One region of the Pseudomonas sp. NPDC085632 genome, then DNA from elsewhere that is predicted to be linked to it. Evidence: riboswitches for the same ligand, from Rfam matches in the RefSeq annotation. Region 1 holds a riboswitch; each other region holds the start of a gene.
The links. A riboswitch is a leader RNA that binds a small molecule or an ion and turns the genes downstream of it on or off. The one in region 1 is predicted to bind cobalamin.
Positions count from the first base shown of each region.

Region 2: it holds a riboswitch for cobalamin, as region 1 does, so the genes downstream of both, cobW (cobalamin biosynthesis protein CobW) here and ACIF4X_RS04215 (TonB-dependent receptor plug domain-containing protein) in region 1, are expected to answer to the same signal.
Region 3: it holds a riboswitch for cobalamin, as region 1 does, so the genes downstream of both, cobO (cob(I)yrinic acid a,c-diamide adenosyltransferase) here and ACIF4X_RS04215 (TonB-dependent receptor plug domain-containing protein) in region 1, are expected to answer to the same signal.

Region 1 is NZ_JBITSX010000003.1:148,497-158,070, reverse strand. It holds gene ACIF4X_RS04250 (hemerythrin domain-containing protein) at 1-81, opposite strand, end outside; gene ACIF4X_RS04245 (cytochrome ubiquinol oxidase subunit I) at 410-1,807, shown strand; gene cydB (cytochrome d ubiquinol oxidase subunit II) at 1,797-2,807, shown strand; gene ACIF4X_RS04235 (zinc-dependent alcohol dehydrogenase) at 2,901-4,127, shown strand; gene ACIF4X_RS04230 (PLD nuclease N-terminal domain-containing protein) at 4,189-4,392, opposite strand; gene ACIF4X_RS04225 (ABC transporter substrate-binding protein) at 4,443-5,363, opposite strand; gene ACIF4X_RS04220 ((2Fe-2S) ferredoxin domain-containing protein) at 5,360-5,719, opposite strand; gene ACIF4X_RS04215 (TonB-dependent receptor plug domain-containing protein) at 5,719-7,656, opposite strand; cobalamin riboswitch at 7,748-7,954, opposite strand; gene ACIF4X_RS04210 (MerR family transcriptional regulator) at 8,200-8,622, shown strand; gene ACIF4X_RS04205 (NADH:flavin oxidoreductase/NADH oxidase family protein) at 8,701-9,574, shown strand, end outside.
Region 2 is NZ_JBITSX010000021.1:76,045-85,618, forward strand. It holds cobalamin riboswitch at 844-1,056, shown strand; gene cobW (cobalamin biosynthesis protein CobW) at 1,155-2,219, shown strand; gene cobN (cobaltochelatase subunit CobN) at 2,223-6,071, shown strand; gene ACIF4X_RS15605 (ATP-binding protein) at 6,296-7,297, shown strand; gene ACIF4X_RS15610 (VWA domain-containing protein) at 7,318-7,962, shown strand; gene ACIF4X_RS15615 (phospholipase D-like domain-containing protein) at 8,083-9,574, shown strand, end outside.
Region 3 is NZ_JBITSX010000049.1:17,421-26,994, reverse strand. It holds gene ACIF4X_RS23880 (cobyric acid synthase) at 1-290, opposite strand, end outside; gene cobD (threonine-phosphate decarboxylase CobD) at 287-1,279, opposite strand; gene cbiB (adenosylcobinamide-phosphate synthase CbiB) at 1,272-2,180, opposite strand; gene bluB (5,6-dimethylbenzimidazole synthase) at 2,177-2,827, opposite strand; gene ACIF4X_RS23860 (cobyrinate a,c-diamide synthase) at 2,824-4,224, opposite strand; gene cobO (cob(I)yrinic acid a,c-diamide adenosyltransferase) at 4,221-4,832, opposite strand; cobalamin riboswitch at 4,912-5,136, opposite strand; gene ACIF4X_RS23850 (hypothetical protein) at 5,300-5,884, shown strand; gene ACIF4X_RS23845 (PQQ-dependent sugar dehydrogenase) at 5,951-7,264, shown strand; gene ACIF4X_RS23840 (C40 family peptidase) at 7,342-7,878, opposite strand; gene ACIF4X_RS23835 (C40 family peptidase) at 8,097-8,714, opposite strand; gene hda (DnaA regulatory inactivator Hda) at 8,941-9,574, opposite strand, start outside.

The DNA of each region.
Region 1 (9,574 bases):
GCGCTCGGTTGAGTCGCTGAGCTGGCTGAGGATGTCTTTGACTTTTGCATGATCGGCTTTGAGAAGGTCGATGGCGTTCATGGCGTTGCCTCTGCTGTCACGGAGTGAACACAGACCGTTGTCTCACGGCGCTGTGAATGCTCTGGAACTGTGGCATTTGCCATGCCAATTCATCGTTCCGGCAAAATTCCGCTGCTTCAAAGGCTTACTGCGCTCGTGGCAAACTGCCTTCGTGCAGGCTGCATGACCTGCATCGTGCGAGCATTGCAGTTCACAACCCCGTCTGAATTTGCACCCCGACGTAGCTGTCCAACGCGCATCCGGGTGTTCCTCGAGGTGGACTTCATGCTGAACGAGAAGCAGATCGACGCAAACGGTCAGAGGCCGTTTTCGTCACAGAGCAATTTGCATGGACGCCATTGATTCCGCCTTGATGGCGGCGCGCATGCAGTTTGCGATCACCATCAGTTTCCATATCGTGCTCGCGGCGTTCAGCATCGGCCTGGCCAATTTTCTGATGGTCCTTGAAGCATTGTGGTTACGCAGCGGCCGTCAGGTCTATCTGGATGTCTATCGCTACTGGCTCAAGGTCTTTGCGCTCAACGTCGCGATCGGCGTCGCTTCCGGGCTGATTCTGGAATACCAGTTCGGGCTGAACTGGTCGCGACTTGCCGTGCAGGCCGGGGACATTCTCGGGCCGCTGATGTTTTACGAAGTGCTCGCGGCGTTTTTTCTTGAGGCAGGCTTTCTTGGCATCATGCTGTTCGGGCTGAAAAAGGTTGGCCCGCGTCTGCATTTCTTCGCGACCTGTGCGGTGGCGGCGGGGTCGCTGATGAGCGCGTTCTGGATCCTCTCGGCCAATTCCTGGATGCACACGCCGGCCGGCTATTCGATTGCCGCTGACGGGCGTTTCATTGCCGAGGATTGGTGGGCGATTATTTTCAATCCGTCCTTTCCCTATCGACTGGCGCACATGACGCTGGCTGCGATGCTCGGCACTGCGACTGTGCTGGCGGGCGCCGGCGCCTGGCAATTGTTGAAGGCGCCCGACAATCCCCGCGCACGCCTGCTGTTTTCCATGGCGCTCTGGGCAATCGTTGTATTGATACCCGTGCAGATCGTGGTCGGTGACCTGCATGGGCAGCACAGTTTGAAAGTCCAGCCACAGAAAGTCGCGGCCATCGAGGGCAGCTGGACACGCCCGCCACAAGGTGCGGGCGAACCCTTGCGTCTGTTCGCGTGGCCTGACATGACCGAGCGACGCAATCACTGGGAAGTCGCGATTCCACGTGTTGGCTCTTTGTATCTGAGTCACGATCTGAGTGGGACCATCAAGGCGCTGGATGAGTTCGCGCCGCAGGACATTCCGCCCGTGGCGCCGGTGTTCTTTGCGTTTCGTCTGATGGTCGGGTTGGGTCTGTTGATGCTGGGGCAAGGCTTGATCGGTCTGATCCTGCGGCGGCGAAGACGTTTCTACATCGCTCGCCGCTGGTTGTGGGGCAATGTGCTGATGGCGCCGGCCGGTTTTCTGGCCATGCTCAGCGGCTGGACGGTCACCGAAGTCGGGCGCCAACCCTATACGGTCTATGGTCTGTTGCGCACGGCCGACAGTCTGTCCCCGGTCTCGCGCGAGCAAGTGCTCGGTTCGACCCTGCTGATTCTGCTGTTCTACTTGCTGGTTTTCGGCATCGGGCTCTGGGTGTTGCTGCGCATCCTGCGCGAGCCTGCCCATGAGAATCAGCCCGGACCGCAGCCGACGCTGGCCGATGAAACGGGGCACGCAGGGGATCGCTCGCATGGACACTGACTGGATAACCCTGCTGTGCGCCGCCGCCCTCGGCTTCTCGGTGCTGAACTATGTGCTGCTCGACGGCACCGACCTCGGTGTCGGCGTGCTGATGGGGCTGACCCGTTGCCGCAACCAGCGCCGAGCCATGGCCGTGACGATTCTGCCGATCTGGGATGCCAACGAGACGTGGCTGGTGCTCGGCGGCGGCGGTCTGCTGGCGTTGTTCCCGCTGGCCTACGCGATTCTGCTGCCAGCACTCTACCTGCCGTTCATTGTGATGTTTCTGGCCTTGATGCTCAGGGCAATGGCACTGGAATTTCGCGATTATTCACCCAGCGAACGCATCAAGCGCTGGGTCGATGGCGCCTTGATGGGTGGCTCATTATTGACCGGCGCGCTGCAAGGTGTGGTGCTGGGCACATTGATGCAGGGCGTGCCGCATGAGAGCGGGCAATACGTCGGTGACGGCAGTGAATGGCTGCGGTGGTTTCCGTGGTTTTGCGGGCTGGTGCTCGTGCTGGGGTACACGTGGCTGGGCGCCTGTTGGCTGTACTGGCGAACGGTTGCCGAACTGCAACGGCGTTCCGCCCGGCAGGCACAGGCTCTGGCGGTGCTGACGGTATTGGCGTTGATTGCACTGGTCATCTGCAGCGCAACGTTGCACGAACAATATGCGCAACGATTGACTGACCCACGGGTGTGGGTCCCGACGGCAGCGCTACTCTGCGCATGCCTGCTGGTTTTCTTTTGCGGGTTCGCCGGGCGCTTTGATTTTCTCCCGTTGTTCGCGGCGCTGGGTGTCTTCGTGCTGGCCTTCGCGCTGATGCTGGTGGCGCTGTTTCCGCTGATCATTCCACCGGACCTGACCTTGAAGGCCGCAACGTCGAGCCCGAAAAGCCAGGTGTTCATGCTGATCGGATTTGCCGTGTTGATCCCGGTGACGCTGATCTACAACACGTTCGGCTTTCGGGTATTCAGCGGCAAGGTGCGCGTGAACGGCGATGACGGATCCCACTGATCCGATCTTGAAGAAATTATCTGAACTCGTTCTGAGGCGAGCCTTCCCAATGTGAAGCAGCAGCCATTCACTCATCAGTACGAGGACTTTGCCATGCGAGCCATGACCTACCACGGCGCCCACGACGTGCGAGTCGAAACAGTGCCTGACCCGAAACTCGAAGCCCCCGACGACGTTATTCTGCGCGTCACAGCAACGGCTATTTGCGGGTCGGACCTGCACCTGTATCGGGGCAAGATACCGACGGTCGAGCATGGCGATATCTTCGGCCATGAATTCATGGGCATTGTCGAGGAAACCGGGCCAGGTGTGACTGCTGTGCAGCGCGGTGACCGGGTAGTGATCCCGTTCGTGATCGCCTGCGGAGATTGTTTTTTCTGCCAGCAAGAACTCTACGCAGCGTGCGAAACCACCAACAGCGGTGCCGGTGCGGCCATGAACAAGAAGCGCATACCACCGCCGGCCGCGCTGTTCGGCTACAGCCGGATGTATGGCGGCATTCCCGGTGGCCAAGCGGAGTTGGTGCGGGTGCCCAAGGCCAATACCGGGCCTTTCATCGTCCCCGGCACGCTGTCGGACGAGAAAGTCCTGTTTCTGTCCGACATTCTGCCGACCGCGTGGCAAGCGGTGCTTAATGCGCAGATCGGCCAGGGATCGAGCGTGGCCATCTACGGCGCCGGACCGGTTGGATTGCTCAGTGCTGCCTGCGCGAAAATGCTTGGCGCTGAACGCATCTTCATGGTCGACCATCACCCGTATCGGCTGGAATACGCGCAGCGCACCTATGGCGTGATACCCATCAACTTCGATGACGACGATGACCCGGCCGATACCATCATTCGCCAGACCCCGGGCAGTCGAGGCGTCGATGCAGTGATCGATGCGGTGGGGTTCGAAGCCAAGGGCAGCACCACCGAGACGATACTGGCTACGCTGAAACTCGAAGGCAGCAGCGGTAAGGCTTTGCGTCAATGCATTGCGGCGGTGCGGCGCGGCGGCGTGGTCAGCGTGCCAGGCGTCTATGCCGGATTCATCCATGGCTTTTTGTTCGGCGATGCTTTCGACAAAGGCCTGACTTTCAAAATGGGTCAGACCCATGTGCAGCGCTACTTGCCGGAACTGCTGGGTTACATCGAAACCGGCGCATTGCAACCCGACGCGATCATCACCCACCGCCTGTCTCTTGAGCAGGCCGCCGAGGGTTACAAGATTTTCGACAAGAAAGAAGAAAACTGCCGCAAGGTCATTCTGACCCCCGGCAGCAGCGATGTGCCGCTGGCGCAAATGGAAGAGATGCCGCCGTTGGTGCCCGTCAGTTGATCAAGCCTGAACAGCGGGGCAGTGCCAACGGCAAGCCCCGCACCACAGCAAATGAATAGGGTTACGACGCTGACTGCTGACGGACATGCTTGGGCCCCGCCAACGCCCAGGCAATCAAGCCGAACAACGGCACAAACACGATCAGCACGATCCACACGCCTTTATTGCTCGATTTCCCCTCGCTCTTGCGCACCCGATTGATGGCCCAGAGTTCGATTAGCAGAAGAACTGCCGCCAGTACGATCCACACGGTTTCGATTTGCATTGGCTACCTCCTGATGGTCTGTTCGTTAGGTGGCGTGTGGCGCGGCGGGTTCATTTATTTTTCTTCAGGGCATTGAGCTGGCGAGCCAGTTCGAGGGCCACTCGACCACTGTTGAAGGTCGGCAGCAGGTGGGTGAAGGGGATGTCGATCATCCGGTTTTCGCGCACCGCGCGCAGTTGCGACAGCACCGGGTCGTGGCTCAGCAGATAGCGTTTGCGACTGGCGGGGGACCATTCGGCGTCGGCCAGCAGAATCACGTCGGGGTCGCTGGCCAGCAGTGTTTCGCGGTTGACGGTCACCCGATAAAGATTGATGTCGGCGAACACATTGCGCGCACCGGCGGCGGCCAGCAGCGGGGTGACAAACCCGCGCTGACCTTCGCTGTCGAGGCCTTTGACCTCGCTGTCGAGATAGAACACTGACAGCGGCTTGTCCGCACCAGCCAAGGCTCGGGCGCTGGCGAGGTCGGCATCCATGGCCTCGCTCAACTGTCGCGCCTGGGCCTGTTTGTGCAGCAGTTTGCCCAGAGTCAGCAAGTCATTGCGCACATGCGCGAAGTAATCCAGCGAGTGTCCGTTGCAGGCCGATTCCAATAGATACGAACCGACGCCATTGCGCGCCAGCCCCGAGCGCGAAGTCACACCATCGCCAAACGCCGTGGCAAACCCGCCGATCACCAGATCCGGCTTCGCAGCGTAAAGCACTTCGCTGGCCGGATACTGCCGGGCGATCACCGGAACGCCGAAATACTCGGATGGTCGCTGTCCAGCAGCGTTGTCATCCAGGTAAGCCACGCCGACCAATGCAGGCCCCGCGCCGAGCGCCAGGACGATATCGGCGGCATGCTGATTGAGCGCGACGATGCGTGAAGGCTTCACGGCGTTCCATTGTTCGCTGCAATTGCGATAACTTTCGGCGAGTACGGGCAGTGAGCAGAGCAGGGCGCCAAGCGCCACCAGGATCGATCTCATGTCCGCGCCTTGATCAGCAAATCCGCAACAACTTCACCGCCGACCAGATGCCCCTCGACCAGCCGCCGCACCTCATCATTGCTGTGCACGCCATACCAGCAGCGCTCCGGATACACCGTGACAATCGGCCCCAGATTGCACGGAAACTGGCAGTGCGTACGCGTCAGCAAGACGCCGCCCGGCGTTTCGATGCGATCGTGCGCGAGCAAGTGCCGACGCAGGGTTTTCCATAACTGCAAGGCGCCGCGCTGGGTGCAGCGCGGGCCGGTGCAGAGGAACACATGGCGCGCGTGCTCGGGCACATGTGACCAGTCTGGGTGGCTGTCGACGCCGTCGATGGTTGTGATCTCACTCATCAGAAGCGGTACGTGTAGCGCACTTCAGAGGTGAACGGCCGGCCGAGGTTGTCAACGTTGCTAGAGCGGCTGGTGATGTAATCGCGGTCGAAGAGGTTTTCCACCAGCAGGCTCACGCGGTGCTGGTGGGCGTTGTCGAGGTAGCGATAAGCGTCGGCGTCGACCACTGAATAATTGCCGTACTCGACTTGCTTCGAACTTTTAATGTCGCGGATATAGCGGATCGCACCGCCAACGCCCCACAGGCGATTTTCCGATTCATATCCGACCCGTGACCGGGCGAAGAAACTCGGGATGTCGTTGATCGTCACACCTGTACGCGACTCGGTGAGGTTGCGGGTCATGTCCGCTTGCAAACTCCATTGATCGTTGAGCGCCAGTTTGGCGTCGGCTTCGAAACCGCGCATCTGGATCGTGCCTTCGCCGTTGACCCACTGAATGTCATCGAGGGTGATCAGGTCGTCGATCTTGCGTTTGAACAGGGTCACGCTGGCGCTGAATTCGCGGTCGAGCAGAAAGCCTTTGTAGTCGACACCCAGCTCCGCGTTGCGACTTTTTTCCGGTTTCAGGTTGCGGTTGCCGATCTCGTCGCCCGGTTCGTTGACGAACAGTTGCTCGGCGTTCGGCAGTTTGTAGGCGCTGCCGTATTGGCCGCGCACCGACCAGTTGTCGTTGAGGTCATACAGCGACGTGAGCATGCCGACCGTGGCACTGTCGCCACCGCCCATGGCCTCATGACGCACGCCGATGCTCGGGTGCCAGTCGGGCAGGGCGTCGATCTGCGGGCGCAGTTGCGTGTAGAGCGCGTGAGCTTCGGCCTTGTCGTTGTCGATGATCAGCACGTCGTCCTGGCCCTTGAACCACTGGTTGTCGCTTCCGAACACCAGCACATGGCCGCCGGGCAATTCAGCCTTGCCTTCGGCCTGCACGCCCCAGTCGGTGAAGCCCCAATAGTCGTTGTGGTTGATGACTTTGGTTCCGCCGCCCTCGACGTTGTTGACGCGGGTGTAGCGCGTGTCCCAGTCGTTGATATGGCCTTTGACGAAGTAGCTCAGGCGCTCGTTGACGGTCTGCTCGAAGGTCGCCGTGGCGATCTGCTGCACGCGGTCGTTGGTGGTGTTGTGGTTGTCGACCGGGCGGGCGAAGTCGAGGTTGGCGTCGGCGTATTGGTAGAACAGCTCTAGCCTCGCGTCATCGCCAAACGACTGAATCGCCTTGCCGCCGAAGGTGGTGACTTCGTAGGCGCGGTTTTTCCCTGAATCGTTTTTCATGTCGCGGTTGCGATACGGCTGATAGCCGTCGGATACGTTGTGGCTGACATACGCCAGCAGACCGAGATCGCCGAATCCATTAGTGAAGATATTTTCGACCCGCGCATCTTCGGTGGTGCCGCCGAAGCTGTCGACGCCCAGGTTGACCTCGCCAGAGGCTTTGCGCGACTGCGGGCTGCGGGTGACGATGTTGATCACGCCAGACACAGCCTGAGTACCGAACAACAGGCTTTGCCCGCCCTTGAGCACTTCGATGCGTTCAATGGCGTTGGCCGGCAGCGTGTCCAGATAGAGGCCGCCGTACAGACGATTGTTCAGGCGCACGCCGTCGAGCAGGATCAGCGTATCGTCGTTGCGCCCACCGAGCAGCGAATAAGTGCCGTAGTCGAACGGTCCGTTTTTCGGTGCTACATACAGACCGGGGATGAACATTTGCATCACGCGGCTGACATCGGCGCTGGGGCCGGCGCGCTCGATCTGCTCGCGGGTAACGATCTCGACCTTGCTGCCGAACTTCGCCATATCAGCGACGGTGGTGGACTCCACCGACGGTGCAGAAACGATTTGTTGATTGAGTTCCAGTGGCGCGTCATCGGCCAGCAGCAGCGGGCTGAACAGGCAGCCGAACAGAAGGGTTGGAGCAGAAGTGTTGAAAGGTCGAATCATTGTCTTCTCGAAAAGGATCTTCGCAGAAGAGCATGCAGGAGAAGGCATCGCGCACAGCCAATACCGGCCCATGCCCGCCCACCGCAGGATTTTGCCAAACAGCAATTCAGGCCGGTCTCCGGGCTCGCGCGTATCGAGGCTTTCACCTTCCCATGGTCGTGCGGCCACAGTGGTGTATCGAAAGCATCACGCGCATACCGTTGCGGGGGCAGCACCGGACTGGTTCGAAAAGAACGTACCGGTTTCCCGTTTCACCCCATGCACGGCGGCATGGGACACCTGAAACTGGGCGGCATCTGAACATTCGGATGACCGTTCGTCAACTTGCATGCGTGCGTACTCCTCTAACCACTGTGGGAGCGAGCTTGCTCGCGAAGGCGTAGTGTCAATCAACAATGATGTAACTGACCCGGCCTCTTCGCGTGCAAGCTCGCTCCCACAGGATCTCTGCTCTGCATTAAAAACAGGTCGAGGTCGCACTTGGTCGTTTGATAGGTGAAGGTTTAAAGTTCACTTCAAGTTCAATTACGGCTCAGGTCAATCATGAAAATCGGCGAACTGGCAAAAATCAGCGGTCTGGCGCCTTCGCGCATCCGCTTCTATGAGGCGAGCGGCCTGATCAAATCAGTTGGGCGCAAGGCCAACGGTTATCGCGACTATGCCCCGGAAACCGAGTGGATCCTGCAGATCATCACCGGTGCGCAGTCAGCGGGGTTTTCGCTCGAGGAAATCCGCCAGTTACTGCCGGTGAACGCGCAGGACTGGCAGCACGAAGAAATGCTGGTCGGGCTTAAACGCAAGGTCGAGGAAATCGAAATCCTCCAGCAACGCTTGGCGCATAACAAGGCGCAGCTGTTGCGGGTCATTCACGGCATCGAGAGCAAACCCGCCGACGTCGGCTGTGCCGACAACGCGCAGTTGCTGATCAACCAGATGCGCGAGGAGAAGGCCGCTACGGCCAAATAATCACAGTTGATAAAAAGGCCTTGACCTTAAAGCTGGCTTTAATCTTATGGTTGTCCCACGCCCAATCGAGGACTCCTCATGAACGTGTTCGACAGCCTGACACTCCCCAACGGTTCAACACTCAAGAACCGCATCGCCAAAGCCGCCATGGAAGAAAACATGGCCGACGCCGATCAGGCACCTTCGCAAGAACTGATGCGCCTGTATCAAGCCTGGGCCGATGGCGGTGCCGGGCTGTTGATCACTGGCAACGTCATGGTCGATGGCCGCGCGATGACCGGGCCGGGCGGCGTGGTGCTGCAGGACGATCAGCAACTGGCCAGGTTCAAGCGCTGGGCACAGATTGGCCGATCGGGCGGTGCGCAATTCTGGCTGCAGATCAACCATCCGGGCCGACAGATGCAGGCCAATCTCGGGCAGAAAACCTGGGCGCCATCAGCGGTGCCGCTGAACATGGGCAGCCTGTCCAAACACTTCGCCACGCCCCACGCGATGACCGCCAGCGTGATCGCAGAGGTCGTCCAGCGTTTCGCCCGCAGCGCACAGCTTGGCGAGCAGGCCGGCTTCACCGGTGTGGAAATCCACGCCGCCCATGGCTATCTGTTAAGTCAGTTTCTGTCGCCGCTGACCAATCAGCGTACGGACGAGTGGGGCGGTGCGCTGGAGAACCGCGCGCGGCTGTTGCTGGACATCGTCAAGGCTGTGCGGGCGCTGGTTTCTGCTGAGTTTGCGGTGGCGGTGAAACTCAATTCCGCCGACTTTCAGCGCGGCGGCTTCAGCGCCGATGACGCACGACAAGTCGTCGAATGGCTCAACGATCTGGGTGTGGATCTGGTCGAGTTGTCCGGCGGCAGCTACGAAGCCCCGGCCATGCAGGGCGAAGCACGGGACGGCCGCACCTTGGCGCGCGAGGCGTACTTCGTCGAGTTCGCCCAGGACCTGCAGAAAGTCG
Region 2 (9,574 bases), on a different contig from region 1:
TGGATCCGTTGCTGCGGGTGTGGCTGGTTATGGTTCCGCCCTTACGGCGGGTCACTTTTGGCAAACGCCCCAAAAGTAACCAAAAGGTCTGTGCCCTGACGTTCGGCCCGCTCGCTGGGGCTCGGGGTTCCTTCGCTCCGGGATCGATCCGGGGGGCAGCGCCTACGGTTTGCTTCGCTGCACCTCCTCTCGCTGTGTTTGGCTTCGCCAAACGGTCGCTGCGCTCCCACCCCCGGATCAATCCCTCCACTCAGCCTGCCGACGGGCTCCAAGATCAAAAGCAGGCGAGCTGACACTCGGCCTATTGAGTGGTGAGGAGCGGGTGTACGGCGTTATTTTTGTGTTGGATTCGCCCCTCACCCCAGCCCTCTCCCGAGGGAGAGGGAGCCGATTTCTGGGCCTTTCAAAATCTGAGTTCAACGCGGTATCGCACGTCGGCGTACCTCCCCCAAACACCGCGATCAGTCCCCTCTCCCCCCGGGAGAGGGCTAGGGTGAGGGGCTTTTGATCTGGCTTTTGATCTGGCTTTTTTGCCCCTTCGGCAGGCCGAGTGAAGGTGTTCATCCGGGGGTTAGGCGCGCAGCGCCGTTCGACGAAGTCGAACACATCGAGAGGAGGTGCAGCGAAGCAAACCGTAGGCGATGCCCCCGGATGGACACCGTAGCGAGGGAACACTGAGCCTCAGCGAAGTGCCGTACGCCGGGGCAAAGCCTTTTGCTTACTTTTCGGCGTTTGGAAAAGTGAGTCGCTGTAAGAGCGAAACCGCCAGTGGCAGCACCCGCAGCAACGGATATGCCCCCAAAACCAAAACTCAACGCCCATTGACCCACCCTTAGACGATGCGTAGCCTTGCGCCTTCGAGGTTCTTCGGCCGTTGCCGAAGCTAAGAAGGGAACGCGGTCAATGCCGCGGCTGCCCCCGCAACTGTGAACGGTGATGTTCGCTGCCACGCCACTGCCAGCTCAATCGATGAGCCCGCGGGAAGGCGCAGCAAACGCCAGGCCCCGCGCCTGAACGCCGTCAGCCAGGAGACCTGCCTCGTCACAGATTCTCAATTCAACCGGGCGGGGTGATCCGGTGGCGAACTCTCCGGGCACGCACGCGCGTTGCCGGTTCTCGTCCCGTATGCCCGCCGCTTGCCAAAGGGCATACCGATGAAAACACTGGCCAAACTTCCCGTCACCATCGTCACCGGCTTCCTCGGTTCGGGCAAAACCACGCTGCTGCGGCACATGCTCGACAACGCTCAGGGCCGCCGCATCGCGGTGATCGTCAACGAGTTCGGCGAGCTGGGCATTGACGGTGAAATCCTCAAGCAATGCACCATCGGTTGCACCGAAGAAGAAGCCACCGGCCGGGTTTACGAGCTGGCCAACGGCTGCCTGTGCTGCACCGTTCAGGAAGAATTCTTCCCGGTGATGCGCGAACTGGTCGCCCGTCGCGGCGATCTCGACCACATCCTCATCGAAACCTCGGGCCTGGCCCTGCCAAAACCGCTGGTGCAAGCCTTCCAGTGGCCGGAAATCCGTAGCGCCTGCACCGTTGACGCGGTAATTACCGTGGTCGACAGCCCAGCCGTGGCCGCTGGCACCTTCGCCGCGTTCCCGGATCAGGTTGATGCCCAGCGCAAACTTGATCCGAACCTCGACCACGAGTCGCCGCTGCACGAACTGTTCGCCGACCAACTGGCCAGCGCCGACCTCGTCATCCTCAACAAGGCCGACCAGACCAGCCCGGAAGATCTGGCTCGCGTGCGCGCTGAAGTCGCCGAAGAGCTGCCACCCGCGGTGAAAATCATCGAAGCCAGCAATGGTCGTCTGCCGCTGGACGTGCTGATCGGCCTCGGCGCCGGTTCCGAAGAACACATCGACAGCCGCCACAGCCATCACGATCACCACCATGGTGAAGGCGATGACGACCACGATCACGACGCCTTCGATTCGATCTCCATCGAACTGCCGCAAGCCGACGAAAGCCTGCTGCTCGACGCCCTGACGCAACTGGTGGTCAAGCATGGCATCCTCCGTGTCAAAGGTTTCGCGGCGATCCCGAACAAGCCAATGCGCTTGCTGATCCAAGGCGTGGGCACGCGTTTCGACAAGCATTTCGACCGTCAGTGGGGCGCCGATGACGCGCGCGTCACGCGTCTGGTGTTGATCGGTCAGGAACTCGACGCCGCGCAACTCGAAGCGCAACTGCGCGCTGCGCTCAGCGTTTAAACCATGCACCTGCTCAGGACCCAGCCCGGCGGTTTCGTCTCGGATGACAACATTGCCGACCTTGGCCAAACCCCCGCCGAGCTGGTGATCCTGTGCAGCGGCGACTCCAGCCTGGCGCTGCTCGCCGAGGCCGCGCAGCAGTTGCCCGAGGATTACCCGAGCCTGCGTCTGGCTAATCCGATGCAGGTGCAGAATCACGCCTCGGTCGATTTGTACGTCGACGAAGTGCTGCGTCACGCCAAAGTGATTCTGATTTCGTTGCACGGTGGCATTGCCTATTGGCGCTATGGCGTTGAGCGTCTGGTCGAGTTGTCCGAGCGTGGCGTGCAGTTGATTCTGGTGCCGGGCGATGATCGGCCCGACCCGGAGCTCAGCGACTTGAGCACCGTCAGCGCCGAGGAGCGCGACCGGCTCTGGCAGTTTTTGCGTCAGGGCGGTTTGGGCAATGCGCTGGATTTCTTCCGCTGTCTGGCCAGCCGTTGGCTCGGCCGCGATTACCCTTGGGAAGAGCCGCAGTCCCTGCCGCGCACGGCGATTTACCACGCCAATAAAACCGCCGCCGCACTGAGTGACTGGCAAGCCGAATGGCTGCCGGAAAACCCGGTCGCGGCGGTGCTGTTTTATCGTTCGCATCTGCAGGCGGCGAACACAGCTTTTATTGATGTTTTCTGCCAGCGCCTGCAGGAGGCTGGGCTTAATCCGTTGCCGATCGCGGTGGCCAGTCTGAAAGAACCCGGCTGCCTGACGGTGGTCGAGGATTGGCTGGATGAAGTCGAGGCGGGGGTGATTCTCAACACCACCGGATTCGCTCAGTCCAGCCCCGAAGCGCCGCATCTGCGGCCGTTTCGCCGCAATATTCCGGTGATTCAGGCAATTTGCGCGCAGGACAACGAGCCCGGCTGGCGCGCCAGCGAGCAAGGTCTGGGGCCGCGGGATCTGGCCATGCACATTGCTTTGCCGGAACTCGACGGGCGCATCATCAGCCGGCCGATCAGCTTCAAGGATCTGGCCTGGCGCAGTGAGCGCAGCCAGTCCGATGTGGTCTGCTATCGCGCGCAGCCTGAACGCATGGATTTTGTCGCCGAACTGGCGCGGCGCTGGATCGATCTGGCGCGGGTGCCGAATGGCGAAAAACGCATCGCGCTGGTTCTCGCCAATTATCCGACCCGCGACGGACGCATCGGCAACGGCGTCGGTCTCGATACGCCGGCAGCGGCGTTGAATATTCTTCGCGCGTTGCAGGCAGAGGGTTATCCGGTCACGGCAGAGCTGCCCAATAGCGGCACCGAGTTGATCCAGCAATTGCTCGGTGGCGTCAGCAATGACCTCGACACGATTGATCAGCGCCCCTGCCAGCAAAGCCTGGCGATGGACGCTTACCTGACGATGTTCAATGCGCTGCCCGAGGCCAATCGCACCGCCGTGATTGCGCGTTGGGGAACGCCAGAAAACGATCCGATGTGCCGCGACGGTCGCATGATGATTGCCGGCATTCGCTTCGGTCTGACCTTCGTCGGCATCCAGCCGGCACGCGGTTATCAGGTTGACCCGAGTGCGGTCTATCACGACCCGGATCTGGTGCCGCCCCACGCGTATCTGGCGTTCTATTTCTGGCTGCGTAACACCTACGGCGCCCACGGCGTGATTCACGTCGGCAAGCACGGCAACCTTGAGTGGCTGCCGGGCAAAGGCGTCGGGCTTTCGGAGAATTGCTGGCCGGACGCATTGCTCGGGCCGCTGCCGAACATTTACCCGTTTATCGTCAACGATCCGGGCGAGGGCGCCCAAGCGAAACGACGCACGCAAGCGGTCATCATCGACCACCTGATGCCACCGCTGACCCGCGCCGAAACCTACGGCCCGCTGCGCAATCTGGAGCTGCTGGCCGACGAGTATTACGAAGCGCAATTGCTCGACCCACGCCGCGCCCGCGAGTTGCAGCGTGACATTCTGCAACTGGTGCGTGAGACGCAGATCGACCGGGAACTGCAACTCGATGCAGGGATGGACAGCGACGCTGATGCGGCGATCTGGCTGCCGCGCCTCGATACGTATTTGTGTGATTTGAAGGAATCGCAGATTCGCGATGGCTTGCATATTTTTGGCGAGTCACCGACCGGGCGTTTGCGCATTGATACGTTGCTGGCGCTACTGCGCATTCCACGCGGAGACGGGAAGGGCGCGCAATCGAGCCTGCTGCGCGCGCTGGCCAAAGGGTTCGAGCTGGGGTTCGATCCACTCGATTGCGCGTTGGCCGATCCATGGACTGGCCCGCGTCCCGCAGAACTGCAATCGCAAAGTGACGAGGTCTGGCGCACTGCTGGCGACACCCGCGAACGCCTCGAACTGTTCGCCACACAGCTGATTTCCCAAGCCCTGCACGATCCCTGTGGGAGCGAGCTTGCTCGCGAAGGCGTCGTATCAGCCAACACTTCATTCACTGACACACAGCTTTCGCGAGCAAGCTCGCTCCCACAGGGATCGGGGTGGTCTGATGTGAATGCGATCATCCAGTCCCTGCGCGACGTCGTCGCGCCACGCCTGGACGCCTGCGGCCCCGCCGAAATGCGTGGCCTGCTCGACGCCCTCAGCGGCCGTTTCGTCCCTGCCGGCCCGAGCGGAGCGCCGAGCCGTGGTCGCCTCGACGTCCTGCCCACCGGCCGCAATTTCTACTCGGTCGACGTGCGCAACTTGCCGACCACCACCGCGTGGCGCATTGGTTTCCAGTCAGCGACATTGATTCTGGAGCGTCACCTGCAAGATCACGGCGATCACTTGCGCCAGCTCGGATTGTCCGTGTGGGGCACCGCGACCATGCGCACCGGCGGCGACGACATCGCTCAGGCCATGGCGCTGATGGGCGTCCGCCCGGTATGGGCCACTGGCAGTCAGCGTGTCGACGATTTCGAGATTCTGCCGCTGAGCCTGCTCGACCGCCCGCGCGTCGATGTCACGTTGCGGGTTTCCGGATTTTTCCGCGATGCGTTCGCCAATCTGATTCGCCTGTTCGATGCGGCAGTGCAGGCAGTGGCAGCGCTGGACGAACCGGACGATCTCAATCCGTTGGCCGCCAAAGTGCGTGCCGAGCGCGAGGCACTGTTGCAGTCGGGCGTCGATGAGGACACCGCACGGCGTCAGGCCGGTTGGCGGATCTTCGGCGCCAAACCCGGTGCCTATGGCGCAGGCGTGCAGGGCGCGATCGATGGCCGTTTGTGGCAAAGCCGCGACGACCTTGCCGAGGTCTATCTGAACTGGGGCGCCTACGCCTATGGCGGATCCGATGAGGGCACTGCTGCGCGTGAGCAGTTCGTGCAGCGCCTGAGCCAGGTGCAAGCGGTGCTGCAGAATCAGGATAACCGCGAGCACGACTTGCTTGATTCCAACGACTATTACCAGTTCCAGGGCGGCATGCTTGCTGCCGTGGAAACCCTGCGTGGCGAGGCGGCGGCCAGTTATCACGGCGATCACAGTCAGCCGGATCTGCCGAAGATTCGCACGTTAAAGGAAGAGCTCAACCGGGTGATTCGCTCACGGGCGGCCAATCCGAAATGGATCGACGGGGTCAAACGTCACGGCTATAAAGGCGCGTTTGAACTGGCGGCGACGGTTGATAATCTGTTCGCGTTTGATGCCACGACGCAGTTGATCGATGATCATCAATACGCGTTGCTCACCGATGCTTATCTGCTGGATCCGGCGACTCGGGAGTTTGTCCGCGAGCATAATCCGCATGCGCTGCGGGATATGACCGAGCGCATGCTCGAGGCACAGCAGCGGGGGATGTGGCAGGAGCCGGGGGCATATAAAGAGGCGTTGGAGAATCTGTTGTTGGACATAGAAGAAGATGTGTAGCCGGTTAAAAGCTACCCTCACCCCAGCCCTCTCCCGGAGGGAGAGGGAGCCGATCTATGTTGCTGTCAAAACTTGAGCTCGGCTCGATATATCAAGTCGGCGTAACTCGCCAGAACAACTCGGTCAGTTCCCTCTCCCTCCGATAGAGGGCTAGGGTGAGGGCCACCCCTACTGACCCCCCACAACAATCAAGCACACCAAAGACCACGACAGAGAAATCCCAAATGACCGACACCCCGCATTTCCCGCTCTCCGCCGTGGTCGGCGCCGATGATTTGAAACTCGCCCTGTGCCTCACCGCCATCGACCCGAAAATCGGCGGTGTGCTGATCGAAGGCCCGCGAGGCATGGCCAAGTCCACCCTGGCCCGTGGCTTGGCCGACCTGCTCGCCAGCGGTCAATTCGTCACCTTGCCGCTCGGGGCGACTGAAGAACGCCTGGTTGGCACCCTCGACCTCGACGCCGCCCTCAGCGAGGGGCGCGCGCAGTTCTCGCCGGGTGTGCTGGCGAAGGCGGACGGCGGCGTGCTTTACGTCGATGAAGTCAATCTGCTGCCGGATCACCTGGTGGATCTGCTGCTTGACGTTGCCGCCAGCGGCACCAACCTGATCGAGCGTGACGGTATCTCCCATCGGCATTCGGCGAAGTTCGTGCTGATCGGCACCATGAACCCGGAAGAAGGCGAGTTGCGCCCGCAGTTGCTTGACCGCTTCGGCTTGAACGTTGCCCTCAGCGGCCATACGGCACCGACCGAACGCGGACAGATCATTCGTCGGCGACTGGATTTCGACAGCGATCCGCAAGCCTTCTGTGCACAGTGGGAAGCCGAGCAACACGCTCTACGTACTCGCTGCGAAAAAGCTCGCGCTGCCTTGGCCAATATTGCACTGGACGATGCCGCACTCGCGCAGATCACCGAGCGTTGTTTTGCTGCCGGGGTCGATGGCCTGCGTGCCGATCTGGTCTGGTTACGCGCCGCTCGTGCTCACGCGGCATGGCGTGGGGCTGCGGTGATTGGCGAAGAAGACATCGACGCCGTGGCCGAGTTTGCCCTGCGCCATCGGCGTCGCGAGCAACCGGCATCGAGTCCGCAGCCACCGTCGCAGTCGCCGGTCGAGTCGCAGGCCACGCCAAGTGAAGGGCAGGGCCAGTGGGGCGACCTGCCGGCGCCGGCGCTCGCCACGGGCGCGCGCCGCGAAGTGCCGAGCTGGCCAAAAAAGCCTTAGGCATTCGCCCCCGATCCGAGGTGGGGGCGAATGCCAGGCCCCGCGCCGGACGGCTGGCCAACGGACGTCAGGGCAAGCGCCATACGGCCCGCAGCGGTACAGTGAATTGGCCGGGCACGTTGCTCAACGGACGTCCTCGGATTCGTGAAAACCTGTTGTTTCAACTGCGCACACGCTCGCCGTATGAGCTGTGGCTGGTGATCGTCGATGCCTCGGCCTCGACGCGGCGTCATCACGCTTTGAGCGATGCCAAAGGCCTGCTCGCGCAACTGTTCGATGACGCTTACCGCCAGCGTGCGCGCCTGGCTTTGTTGACGGCCAGTGGCGCGGCGCCAAAATGGCAGGTGCAAGGATTGAAGGCGTCCAGCGGTTTGCGTACCTGGCTGGAGGCGTTGGGCGCGGGCGGTGGCACGCCGTTGCTGGCGGCGCTGGTGCAGGCCGAGCATTGGCTGGCGCTGCGGCGCAAGCGCTTTCCCGCCGAGCAGCAGCGATTGCTGGTGGTCACGGATGGGCGTTTGAAGCAGTGGTCAGGATTGCCGGCACTGGCGTGCCCGGGCTTGTTGATCGATATCGAGCGTGGGCCGATTCGGTTGGGGCGGGCGCGGGATCTGGCTTCAGCGTTGGGGTCAGACTATCGACATATCGATGAGCTGACTTCTCTCTGAGCTTTTCGGCGATTGTTCGACCGTCTTCGCGAGCAGGCATCGACTCGGTACCCGATCAGGAACACCAACACCTGCATCCCTGCTCTATGCTGCACCCAGCCCAATCACAAGGAGTGAGCGATGCGCGTACTGGTCAACAATCCCGCAGACGATTTCCGCGTCAAAGCCTACGCCGGCACCAACGGCGTGCTGCTGGCCATGGACCTGGCCGAATCCCGGCGCAAAGGCCTGTTGGGTTTCGCCATCGAAAAGCAGCAGGGCGCCAAACCCTGGTTGTTCCTGTTCAACAGCCTGACGTTCCCTGGCAAGGCGCACACGTTCCCCCAGTTCCACGCCACACCGAGCGATACCGCGCCGCTGCAGAAGTTTCGCTGGGCGGATTACGCGGTCAATCCGGGCACGACTCTCCACTATCGCGTGCACCTGGCCTACGGTACTGCCGATGCCGTGCAGTTAGGCGAAGCACTCGAGCTGACGATCACCTCCGATGACGGTCACCCGAGCAACCAGAGCGTGAATTTCAATCGAGCCGTTGCTGCCAGTCAGGCATTCCAGCGCAAGTTTCCCGACCTCGACGCACAGATCAGTGCCAACAAAAACATGCCCATCGAAGCCTGGCCCGATGCGGCCCGGCAATGGCTGGAAAACGGCTTGCTCGGGCGCTTGCTGGGTTTTATCGAGCGCGCCGTCGATGGCCAATGGGCGCTGGACATTGCCATCTACGAATACCAGTTACAAGCGATCATCGATGCGGTGAACGCCGCGTTCACACGGGGCGTGAACGTGCGGGTGCTGTATCACGCCCGGCCGGATGACGAAGACACCACCTCCAACGAAGCGAGCCTGGCGGCGCTGCCTTCCGCGAGCAAGCGCGGGCGAGTGACCCATAACATCTTTCACGACAAGTTCATCGTCCTGAGCCGCATCGCTGCCAGCGGTGAGCATCAGCCTGAAGCCGTTCTGTGTGGCAGCACCAACTTCACCGCCAACGGGGTTTATCGTCAGGCCAACGTGGTGCATGTGCTGGACGACGAATCGGTTGCTGCCAGTTATCTGCAAACGTTCGAGCATATCTGGGCGCAGCCGAATGATGTCGGCGCCACCCGTGACTGGCTCACCGGGCACAACCCGATGAACCCACAGCAGCCGCTGTTCGTCGGGTTTTCACCGCGTACGGGCGGGGCTGACCTGCAGGCGTTCGAGAACATCATCAGCGCGGCAAAAAAAGACGTGCTGTTCGTCACGGCGTTTTCGCTGCCGGACGCGATTCTCAATGCGTTACTTGGCCAGCCCCACGACGACATTTTGCGTTATGGCCTGCAAAATACCGCCAGCCGCATCACCGGGTTTCACGCCGACCGCAGCGCCGAGTTCGCCGCCACCGCACTGCTCAATACCGGGCTGGAAGGCTGGTTGCGCGAGAACATGAAAGGTCAGAAGGGCAATCTGCTGGTGCACACCAAAGCGGTCGTCACTGACTTCACCACCGATACGCCGACCATCATCAGCGGCAGCCATAACCTCAGCGTCTCGGCCAGCAATGGCAATGATGAAAACTACCTGATCCTTCGTGGCGACACCGATCTGGCGGATCGTTACGGGCTGGAGCTGT
Region 3 (9,574 bases), on a different contig from region 1:
GACGTCACCGCGCGACCATGGATGATCACTTGCGCGCCGGTGTCGCTGTTGGGCTTGAGCAGTACCGGGTTCATGTCGGTGTGCGGATCGAGAAATGCCGCTTGCGCCTGCACGGCTTGCGCGCGGCCGATCTCACCGCCGTCGGCGGTCACAGCACTGTTGAGCGCCATGTTCTGCGGCTTGAACGGTACGACCGCTACGCCTTGGCGCGTCGCCCAGCGGCACAGCGCTGTCACCAGTGTGCTTTTACCGGCGTCGGAAGTGGTGCCCTGCACCATCAGGGTGGTCATGCGTGATCCTTGGCGAAAGCGATTAAAGCCTGTTCGAGACGCGCCTCTTCAGTCGCGTCGGCGGGCAGGCCAAAGCGCAGACTGCTGTTTTGCGTAAAGATGCGCAGAAGAATGCCGCGACGGGCCATGAACGCGTGCAGCACCTCGGCGTGTTCGGTGATCAGCCACTGGAACAGCGCGCAACCACCCTGCGGCTTGAAGCCGTAGCGTTCCAGCAGCGCCGACAGACGCTCACTGGCTTCATCGCTGCGAATCCGTTGGCGTGTGTGCCCTTCGGTGTCTTGCAGACACGCTTGGCCAAGCACCCGCGTCGGCCCGTTCACCGCCCAAGGCCCGACCTGTTCGGCGAGCAGCTTGAGTAACTTGCGCTCGGCCAGCACAAAGCCCAGACGCACCCCGGCCAGACCGAAAAACTTGCCGAACGAACGCAACACAATCAGCCCGACTTGATGAGCATACGGCGCCAGACTCAATGGCGGCGTGTTGTCCATGAACGCCTCATCGACCACCAGCCAACCACCACGCCTGGCGAGCCGCGCATGCCAATCAAGCAGGCGTGCCGGGGTCAGGCTCAGGCCGGTCGGGTTGTTCGGGTTGACCACCACCAGCACGTCGAGGCTGTCGAGAAAGAATTCGACTTCCTGCTCCAGCACTTCGCGCACGATGTAACCGCTGCGGCGCCAGGCTTCGGCATGTTCGGCATAACACGGCGACAACACGCCGACTTTGCCGGCGCGGCGCAAACGCGGCAGCAACTGAATGGCCATCTGTGAACCAGCCACCGGCAACACCTGAGCGGCACCGTAGAAATCGCACGCGGCTTGCTCCAGACCGTCATCGGTTTCCGGCAAGCGCGCCCAGGCGCGCAGCGGGATTTCCGGGATCGGGAACGGCCACGGCGCCAGACCGCTGGACAGGTCGAGCCAGTCAGCCTCGGCAATGCCGTAATCGAGTGCCGCCTTGCGCAGCCGGCCACCGTGCTCAAGCATAGAATTCAGCCCCCACGCAGAGAATCAGCAGCCATAACCATACGCCGCGCTGGACCAATTGCCAGCCACGGTCGATGGAGTCGGCATCGGCCGGTGGCCCTTCGCCGAGTTGCGGACGCTCGTGCAGTTCGCCGTGATAGATCGCCGGCCCACCCAACTCCACGCCCAGCGCACCAGCGCCGGCTGCCATTACCGGGCCAGCGTTGGGGCTGTCCCATAGCGGCGCCTGTGTGCGCCAGCACTTCAGAGCGAGTCGGGTTTTACCCAGCAGCGCGTAGGTCAATGCCACCAGACGCGCAGGAATGTAGTTCAGCACGTCGTCGATTTTCGCCGCCGCCCAACCAAAGCGCTCGAAGCGTTCGTTGCGATAGCCCCACATTGCATCGAGCGTGTTGCTCAAGCGATAGAGGACCACGCCCGGTGCGCCAGCCACGACAAACCAGAACAGCGCGGCAAATACCGCATCACTGCCGTTTTCCAGCACCGACTCAGTGGCGGCGCGGGCGACCGCAGCGCTGTCGAGTTCCTCCGTCTGGCGGCTGACCAGATAGCCGACACGCTTGCGCGCCTCGTCCAGATCATCCGCGCGCAACGCGACGGCTACCGGCGCGACATGCTCGCCGAGGCTGCGCATGCCGAGGGCGCAATACAACGCGAGAATTTCGACGACCCAGCCCACATACGGCGCCCAGGAAAATGCAGTGGCGAGCAAGGTCAGCGGCAGCACCGCGATCACCCACGCGGTGACGCCATGGCTGCGCCAGCCCCGGCCACCGGCGTTGAAACGTTGCTCGATACGTCCGGCGAAATTGCCGAACGCCACCAGCGGATGCCAGCGTTTCGGTTCACCCAACAGCGCATCCAGCGCCACTGCGGCGACACTCAACAACGCCACACTCATTGACTCACTCCCCAATAATTTTCATACAGCAACTCATTGAGCGGCCGCGCCTGCGCCCACCCTTCGAGTACCAGCATCGGCGCCGGATAGAATTCCTTGACCGGGCCCAGACATAAAACAGCCAGCGGCTTGGCGCCGTCGGGCAACCTCAACAGATCGGCCAGTGCTTGCGGTTCGAACAACGAAACCCAGCCCATGCCCAAACCTTCGGCGCGCGAGGCCAGCCACAAATTCTGGATAGCGCAGGACAGCGAGGCCATGTCCATTTCCGGCAGCGTGCGGCGACCGAAGATATGCTTTTCGCGATCATCCATCAGCGCGGCGACCAGCACTTCAGCGCAATCGTTGATGCCTTCGACCTTGAGTTTCATGAACTCGTCGCTGCGCTCGCCGAGGGCTTCAGCGGTGCGCACGCGTTCTTCTTCCACCAGATTCTGGATCTGGCTGCGCAGGGTCCGGTCGCTGATGCGGATGAAACGCCACGGCTGCATCAGGCCGACGCTTGGGGCCTGGTGGGCGGCTTCCAGTAATCGGCGCAGCAGTTCCGGCTTGACGGTGCCGCCAGTGAAGTGGCGCATGTCGCGGCGTTCGGCGATGGCTTTGTAGACCGCTTGGCGCTCGGTTTCGGAGAATGCGTTGTCGGTCATGGCCTCTTCGCGAGCAAGCTCGCTCCCACAGGGGATTGCATTGCTTCAGGAAGCTCACCGCCCACTGTGGGAGCTGGCTTGCCAGCGATGGCGGCCTCAAGGTCAGGTGCGAATAGTGCAGCGATAGCCAAAGGATTCGACGGGAAATAGAAGTGCACATAAGAGGCCGTCATCCGCCCCTCACGATAAACCGCTTCAGCGCCACGTCCGCCATTCGGGCTCAAGCCACGGGCAATCGGTGTCAATTCGGTGGTGGTCAGGGAGTGGTGATAAGTGTGGCCGCGCAACGAACCTTCCGGCAAATCCACCGCTTGCAACGCCAACGCCGCCAGACGCTTCTGCATCACCGCATCGCCTTTGAGCAACCCGACCAGGTCAGCGCGAGCGCCTTCGACGTCAGTCAAAGAATGGAGCAGATACAACATGCCGCCGCACTCAGCGAGCAGCGGTTTACCCGCCGCGTGGTGGGCACGAATCGCCTCAACCATCGCGGTGTTTTGCGACAACGCCACGTGGTGCAATTCCGGATAACCACCGGGCAAATACAGGCTATCCGCTTCAGGCAATTGGGTATCGCGGATCGGCGAGAAGAAACTCAGCTCGGCGCCCATCGCCCGCAGCAGATCGAGACTCGCGCCATAGGTGAAGGCAAACGCTTCATCGCGCGCAACGGCAATGCGCACATCCTTCAGCAGCGGCTCGACAGCGATGATGTCAGGCGCGGCGAACTCAACCGCCGGTGGCAGCGCTACCTCGCAACTGCTGGCGAGAGCGTCGGCAGCGGCGTCGAGACGTACATCGAGGTCATTCAATTCACTGGCCTGGACCAGACCGAGATGGCGACTCGGCAATTCGATACCGGTCTCGCGAGACAACGCGCCATACCAACGCAAACCTTCCGTGAGGCTGCCTTCGAGCAATTGCGCATGACGCAAGGTGCCGACGCGATTGGCGAGCACACCGGCAAACGGCAGGTCCGGTTGATACTTCGCCAGACCCAGCGCCAACGCACCAAAGGTCTGCGCCATGGCCGTCCCATCAATCACGCCAAGCACCGGAACACCGAAATGCCGCGCCAGATCGGCGCTGGACGGCGTGCCATCGAACAGACCCATCACGCCTTCGATCAGAATCAGGTCCGCCTCGGCGGCGGCTTCCCACAACAGACGACGACTTTCCTGCTCGCCGACCATCCACATGTCCAGTTGATACACCGGCGCACCGCTGGCACGCTCAAGAATCATCGGGTCGAGAAAGTCCGGGCCGCATTTGAACACGCGCACCTTGCGCCCCTGATTGCGATGCAAACGGGCCAGTGCGGCGGTGACGGTGGTCTTGCCCTGACCGGAGGCCGGCGCGGCGATGAGCACCGCCGGGCAGTGACGTGGTTGATTCAAAGTTCGACGCCTTTCTGCGCTTTGATGCCCGCCTGGAAGGCGTGTTTGAGCATGCCCATTTCAGTCACGGTGTCGCCCATTTCGATCATTTCCGGCTTGGCCGCACGACCGGTGACGATCACGTGCTGCATCGGCGGACGCGCCTGCAAATCGCTGAGCACTTGATCGAGATCGAGGTAGCCGTGCTTGAGGGCGATGTTCAATTCGTCGAGCACCACCAGACCGATCGAAGGATCACGCAACAGCTCGCGAGAGACCGCCCACGCGGCTTCGGCGGCGGCGATGTCGCGCTGACGATCCTGGGTTTCCCAGGTAAAGCCTTCGCCCATCACGTGGAAACGCACTTGCTCGGGGAAGCGGCGGAAAAACAATTCTTCGCCGGTGCTGTTGCGGCCCTTGATGAATTGCACCACGCCGCACTGCATGCCGTGGCCCATGGCGCGGGCGAGCATGCCGAAGGCCGAGCTGCTTTTGCCTTTACCGTTGCCGGTCAGCACCAGCACCAGGCCGCACTCGTCAGGCGAGTTGGCGATACGTTCGTCAATCACGGCTTTTTTGCGCTGCATACGCGCCAGATGGCGTTCGTCGCGCTCGGGGGAATCAGTCATGGGGAGCTCTCCGTTGAGGCTGGATAACGGCGGGCAGGCACAAGAATAGACGGCAAAAAGCCTGGCATCGCCCACCGTGATGCCGCTGGATGGATCAGGCCGGTCTCCGGGCTCATGAGCGGCGTTGGCCTGACTGCGCGCCTTCCCGCTTGAGCAGTGGCATTCGACGCAGTGTTCACTCATTTACCGTTGCGGGGGCAGCGCCGGGATCGTGGTGGCTCTTCGCTTGAAGACAACCCTCACCGGCTTCCCTGTTTCACTCTGTCGACGCAGGTCACAGAGCACCTGAAACAAGCCGCGAAGGTTAGAGGGTTGGGGGTGGAGCGTCAATTGAAGAGGAAGCCATCGGGCGAATAACTGCCGTCGATCAACTATCTGACGCCAATCTTGTGCCACACTCATACAAATGATATCAAAGAGCCATGCTTTTCCCGAAAAGCCCACCACAACAATAAAGGATGATGACGATGCAAGGCATGATCATCAGCAACCCGCGCCTGGAATTCCTGCGCCCGGTGCTTGAACGCTGGTTTGACTGTATCGACCGTTACAACGCCGTGCGCGGCGACAGCGACACACCTTACTGGCATGACGAGAAAGCCAATCTCGGATTGCTCACAGCGGCGGCGTGGATGGCCGAGCTGGTCACGCTGAACGACACTGCCACGCGTAAACAGAATGAAGAAGGCGAGCGTAATGCCCGCGCCGATCTGTTTCTCGCCGGCGCCGAAGACCGCGCCTTCATCCAGGCCACCCAGCGCTGGCCAAAGGTTACCAACCTCAATCTGACTCAAGCCCTGCTGGACATCACCAACGACGCCAAGCGCATCAGCTATGCCAGCGATCTCAAGCTTGGCTGCCTGTTCGTCGCACCGCAAAAAGCCCAGCACAGCGCCAGCCCCGAAGAGCTGCAGGACATGGTCGACGACCTGCAAAAGGAACACACCTGCGCGGTCGCCTGGTATTTCCCCTATGCCTATCGCAAATTGCGCAGCGAGGCGGGCAATTATCACCCGGGCATCGCCGTGCTGTTCAAGGAAGCGCGCGGCTGAGCAGTTGAACCATCGGGCTTGCGCCCTCCTCTATGATTAGGAATGCATTCATAGGGAAGATCAGCAATGCGCAAGCCCCAGCTCGTTTTTGTCATCGCCTTCGCCGGAGGGCTCGCCGCCTGCGGTGAATCCTCCAGCCTGCAAGTCTCCGACGGCACCGGCCCGTCACCGAAGCTGCCCGAACCGAACAAGACCCTGATCCCGACGGTGAACATCGCCCCGGCGGTTGGCTGGCCCGACGGCGGCAAACCGACAGCGGCGGCCGGCACCCAGGTCGCGGCATTCGCCGAAGGCCTCGATCATCCGCGCTGGCTCTATGTGCTGCCCAATGGCGATGTGTTGGTAGCGGAAACCAACGCCCCGCCGAAGCCGGATGACAGCAGTGGCATTCGCGGCTGGGTGATGAAGAAGGTCATGGGCAAGGCTGGCGCAGGCGTGCCGAGTCCGAATCGCATCACCTTGCTGCGTGACGCCGATCATGACGGCGTGGCCGAGACACGTACGGTGTTCCTGCAGAACCTCAATTCACCGTTCGGCATGACGCTGGTTGGCAATGATCTGTATGTGGCCGACACCGATCGCCTACTGCGCTTTAACTACGAACCGGGCGCCACCGAAATCAAGTCACAGCCAATCAAGGTTGTCGATTTGCCCGGTGGGACGCTGAATCACCACTGGACCAAAAACGTCATCGCCAGCAAGGACGGCAGCAAGTTGTACGTCACCGTCGGCTCGAACAGCAACGTTGGCGAAAATGGTCTGGATAAGGAAGAAGGCCGCGCAGCGATCTGGGAAGTTGACCGGGCGACCGGTAATCATCGGATCTTCGCCTCAGGCATTCGCAACCCCAATGGCCTGGCGTGGGAGCCAAGCAGTGGCGCACTGTGGACGGCGGTCAACGAACGCGACGAGATTGGCAGCGATCTGGTGCCGGACTACATCACGTCGGTCAAGGACGGCGCGTTCTATGGCTGGCCGTTCAGCTACTACGGTCAGCACATTGATGTCCGCGTTTCGCCGCAGAATCCGCAACTGGTGGCCAAGGCCATCGCTCCCGATTACGCCGTCGGCCCGCACACCGCATCATTGGGCCTGACGTTCGCAGCGGGCAACAACCTGCCGGCGCAGTTCAAGGAAGGTGCCTTCATCGGCCAGCACGGCTCGTGGAACCGCAAGCCGCACAGTGGCTACAAGGTGATTTTTGTCCCGTTTACCGGCGGCAAGCCCAGTGGCACACCGGTGGATGTGCTGACCGGGTTCCTCGACAAGGATGAAAATGCGCTGGGTCGCCCGGTGGGCGTGGTGATCGATCAGCAAGGTGGCTTGCTGGTGGCGGATGATGTCGGCAACAAAGTGTGGCGAGTGTCTTCTGCCAAATAACTTACCGCCTGACACATAACACATGTGGGAGCGACGGTCGCAACGTCGCTCCCACATTAGGTTTTGCGTTGTCTTTATTAAGGGTTATGCGCCAGATGCTCCGGCTGCAACACCCGCTTGGCACTCAGATAAGCCTTCTGCCAATACGCCTTCGAGAGGCTGTCGAGCTTGACCGTCCCGCCCGTGGCCGGTGCATGCACAAAGCGCCCTTCGCCAACGTAAATCCCCGCATGACTGACCTGCGAGCCGCCATTGGTGGCGAAGAAAATCAGGTCACCGGTTTGCAAACCTTCCTTGCCGACATTCGGCGCCTGCATGACGATCATCTCGCGCGTCGAACGTGGCAACGAGATGCCCGCCGCGTCGCGGTAGACAAAACCGATCAGACCGCTGCAATCAAAACCCGAATCCGGCGTGTTCCCGCCCCAACGATAAGGCGTGCCGACCAGGCCGAGCGCACGAAACAGCACGTCTTCAGCAGCGGGCGAAAAAGCTTCGGAGGGACCGAACACAACCGGTGCGCGAACCACCGGCGCAGGTGGCGGCGTGCGACTGGCGCAGGCGCTGAGCAGCGCTGCGAAGAAGATCAACGTGAGGCGGGCCGACATCGTCATAAGCAGAACATCCTGATCTGGCTGCGGCTTTTTCTGCCGATGGACAGAAAACAAAACCGCCTGCGTGAGCACGCAGGCGGTTTGCCATCAAACTAGATACAGGATTCTAGCGGCTACGCGGCAAACTTCAAGTAAGACTTTAACTTCACCTTGTAAAGTCTAGGTCTACTCCGTTGCCGGGAGCCTGATTGTCGCCGCGAACGCAGCGACAACGGGGATTACTTGCGAGCGGTAACGACCGTCGGAGCGTTGGCCAATGCACGTTTCGCTTCGATGAAAGTCTTGCTCCAGTAGCTGTCACCCAGGCTGTCGATGCGAACACCGCCGCTGCGACGACTGCTGGAGTGGATGAACTGGTTGTCACCGAGGTAGATCCCGGCGTGACTGACACGACCGCGACGACCATTGGTGGCGAAGAACAGCAGATCGCCCGGCTCAAGGTTGCTGCGCGATACCAGTGGTGCATCCACGTTGATCATTTCGCGTGTCGAGCGCGGCAGGTTCATGCCAGCTTCTTCGCGGAACAGATAGCCGATGAAACCGCTGCAATCGAAACCGGCTTCAGAGGTACCACCGAAACGGTAACGGGTACCGATCAGGGACATGCCGCGTTCGAGGATGCTGTCGGCCAGAACAGGAAGCTGGTAGGGCTTCTTGCCATTGAATTCGTTGAGTTCTTTTTCGGTGTCCAGCTCTTCCTGGTAAATAACGGAAGACTGAGCCGTGGCAGAATTTTTAACCTGTTGAGGCTGCTCTTGAACTGGAGAATGAGCAGCGCAACCGTACAACAGGGTGACGAGTGCGAGAGGCACGAGGGGTGCGAAGCGCTTTAGCATGGGCACGACCGTGGCTGATAGTTGTAAAGAAGCCGAGACTATGCCCGCTATCAGCCTCATTTGCAAATTCAATCGATCTTTTTGTGACTTCTCGGTTTCTCGTTTACATCTAAGCGCTTAAGCCCATTTGAATCGATACGCGGCCTGCATACCGTGCAGGAAAGCGGATTTTCTGGCGCCTGAAATATGCCGAAACATGCTGAAAGCCGCAGAACCAAAGGGATGGCTACCAGCCGAGGGTTTCTTTGAGGAAGGGAATAGTCAGCTTGCGTTGCGCCTGCAAAGAGGCCTGATCGAGCTGTTCAAGCAAGTCGAACAGTGCACTCATACTGCGGGTGCCGCGAGTCAAAATAAAATGCCCGACTTCATCGGTCAGGTGCAGACCGCGACGCGAGGCGCGCAATTGCAAGGCGCGCAATTTGTCTTCATCGGAGAGCGGCCGCATCTGGAAAATCAGCGCCAGGGTCAGGCGGGATTTCAAGTCAGCCAGTTTGACCGGCAGTTCACGCGGAGAGGTCGAGGCGGCGATCAGCAGGCGCCGACCGCTGTCACGCAGACGGTTGAACAGATGAAACATCGCCTCTTCCCAGTCAGTCTTACCGGCGATCACCTGCAAGTCGTCCAGGCATACCAGTTCGTACTGTTCGAGGTTGTCGAGGATTTCGACACCGCGATCCATCAACTCGGCCAACGGCAAGTACACCGCCGGCTCCCCCATCTGCTCGAATCGCAGACACGCCGCCTGCAGCAGATGCGTACGCCCTACGCCGTGCTTACCCCACAGGTAGATCAGACTTTCTGTCCAGCCGGCGTCGGCTTCGCATAGACGCTCGACATAGCCGAGTGCAGCGGCATTGGCG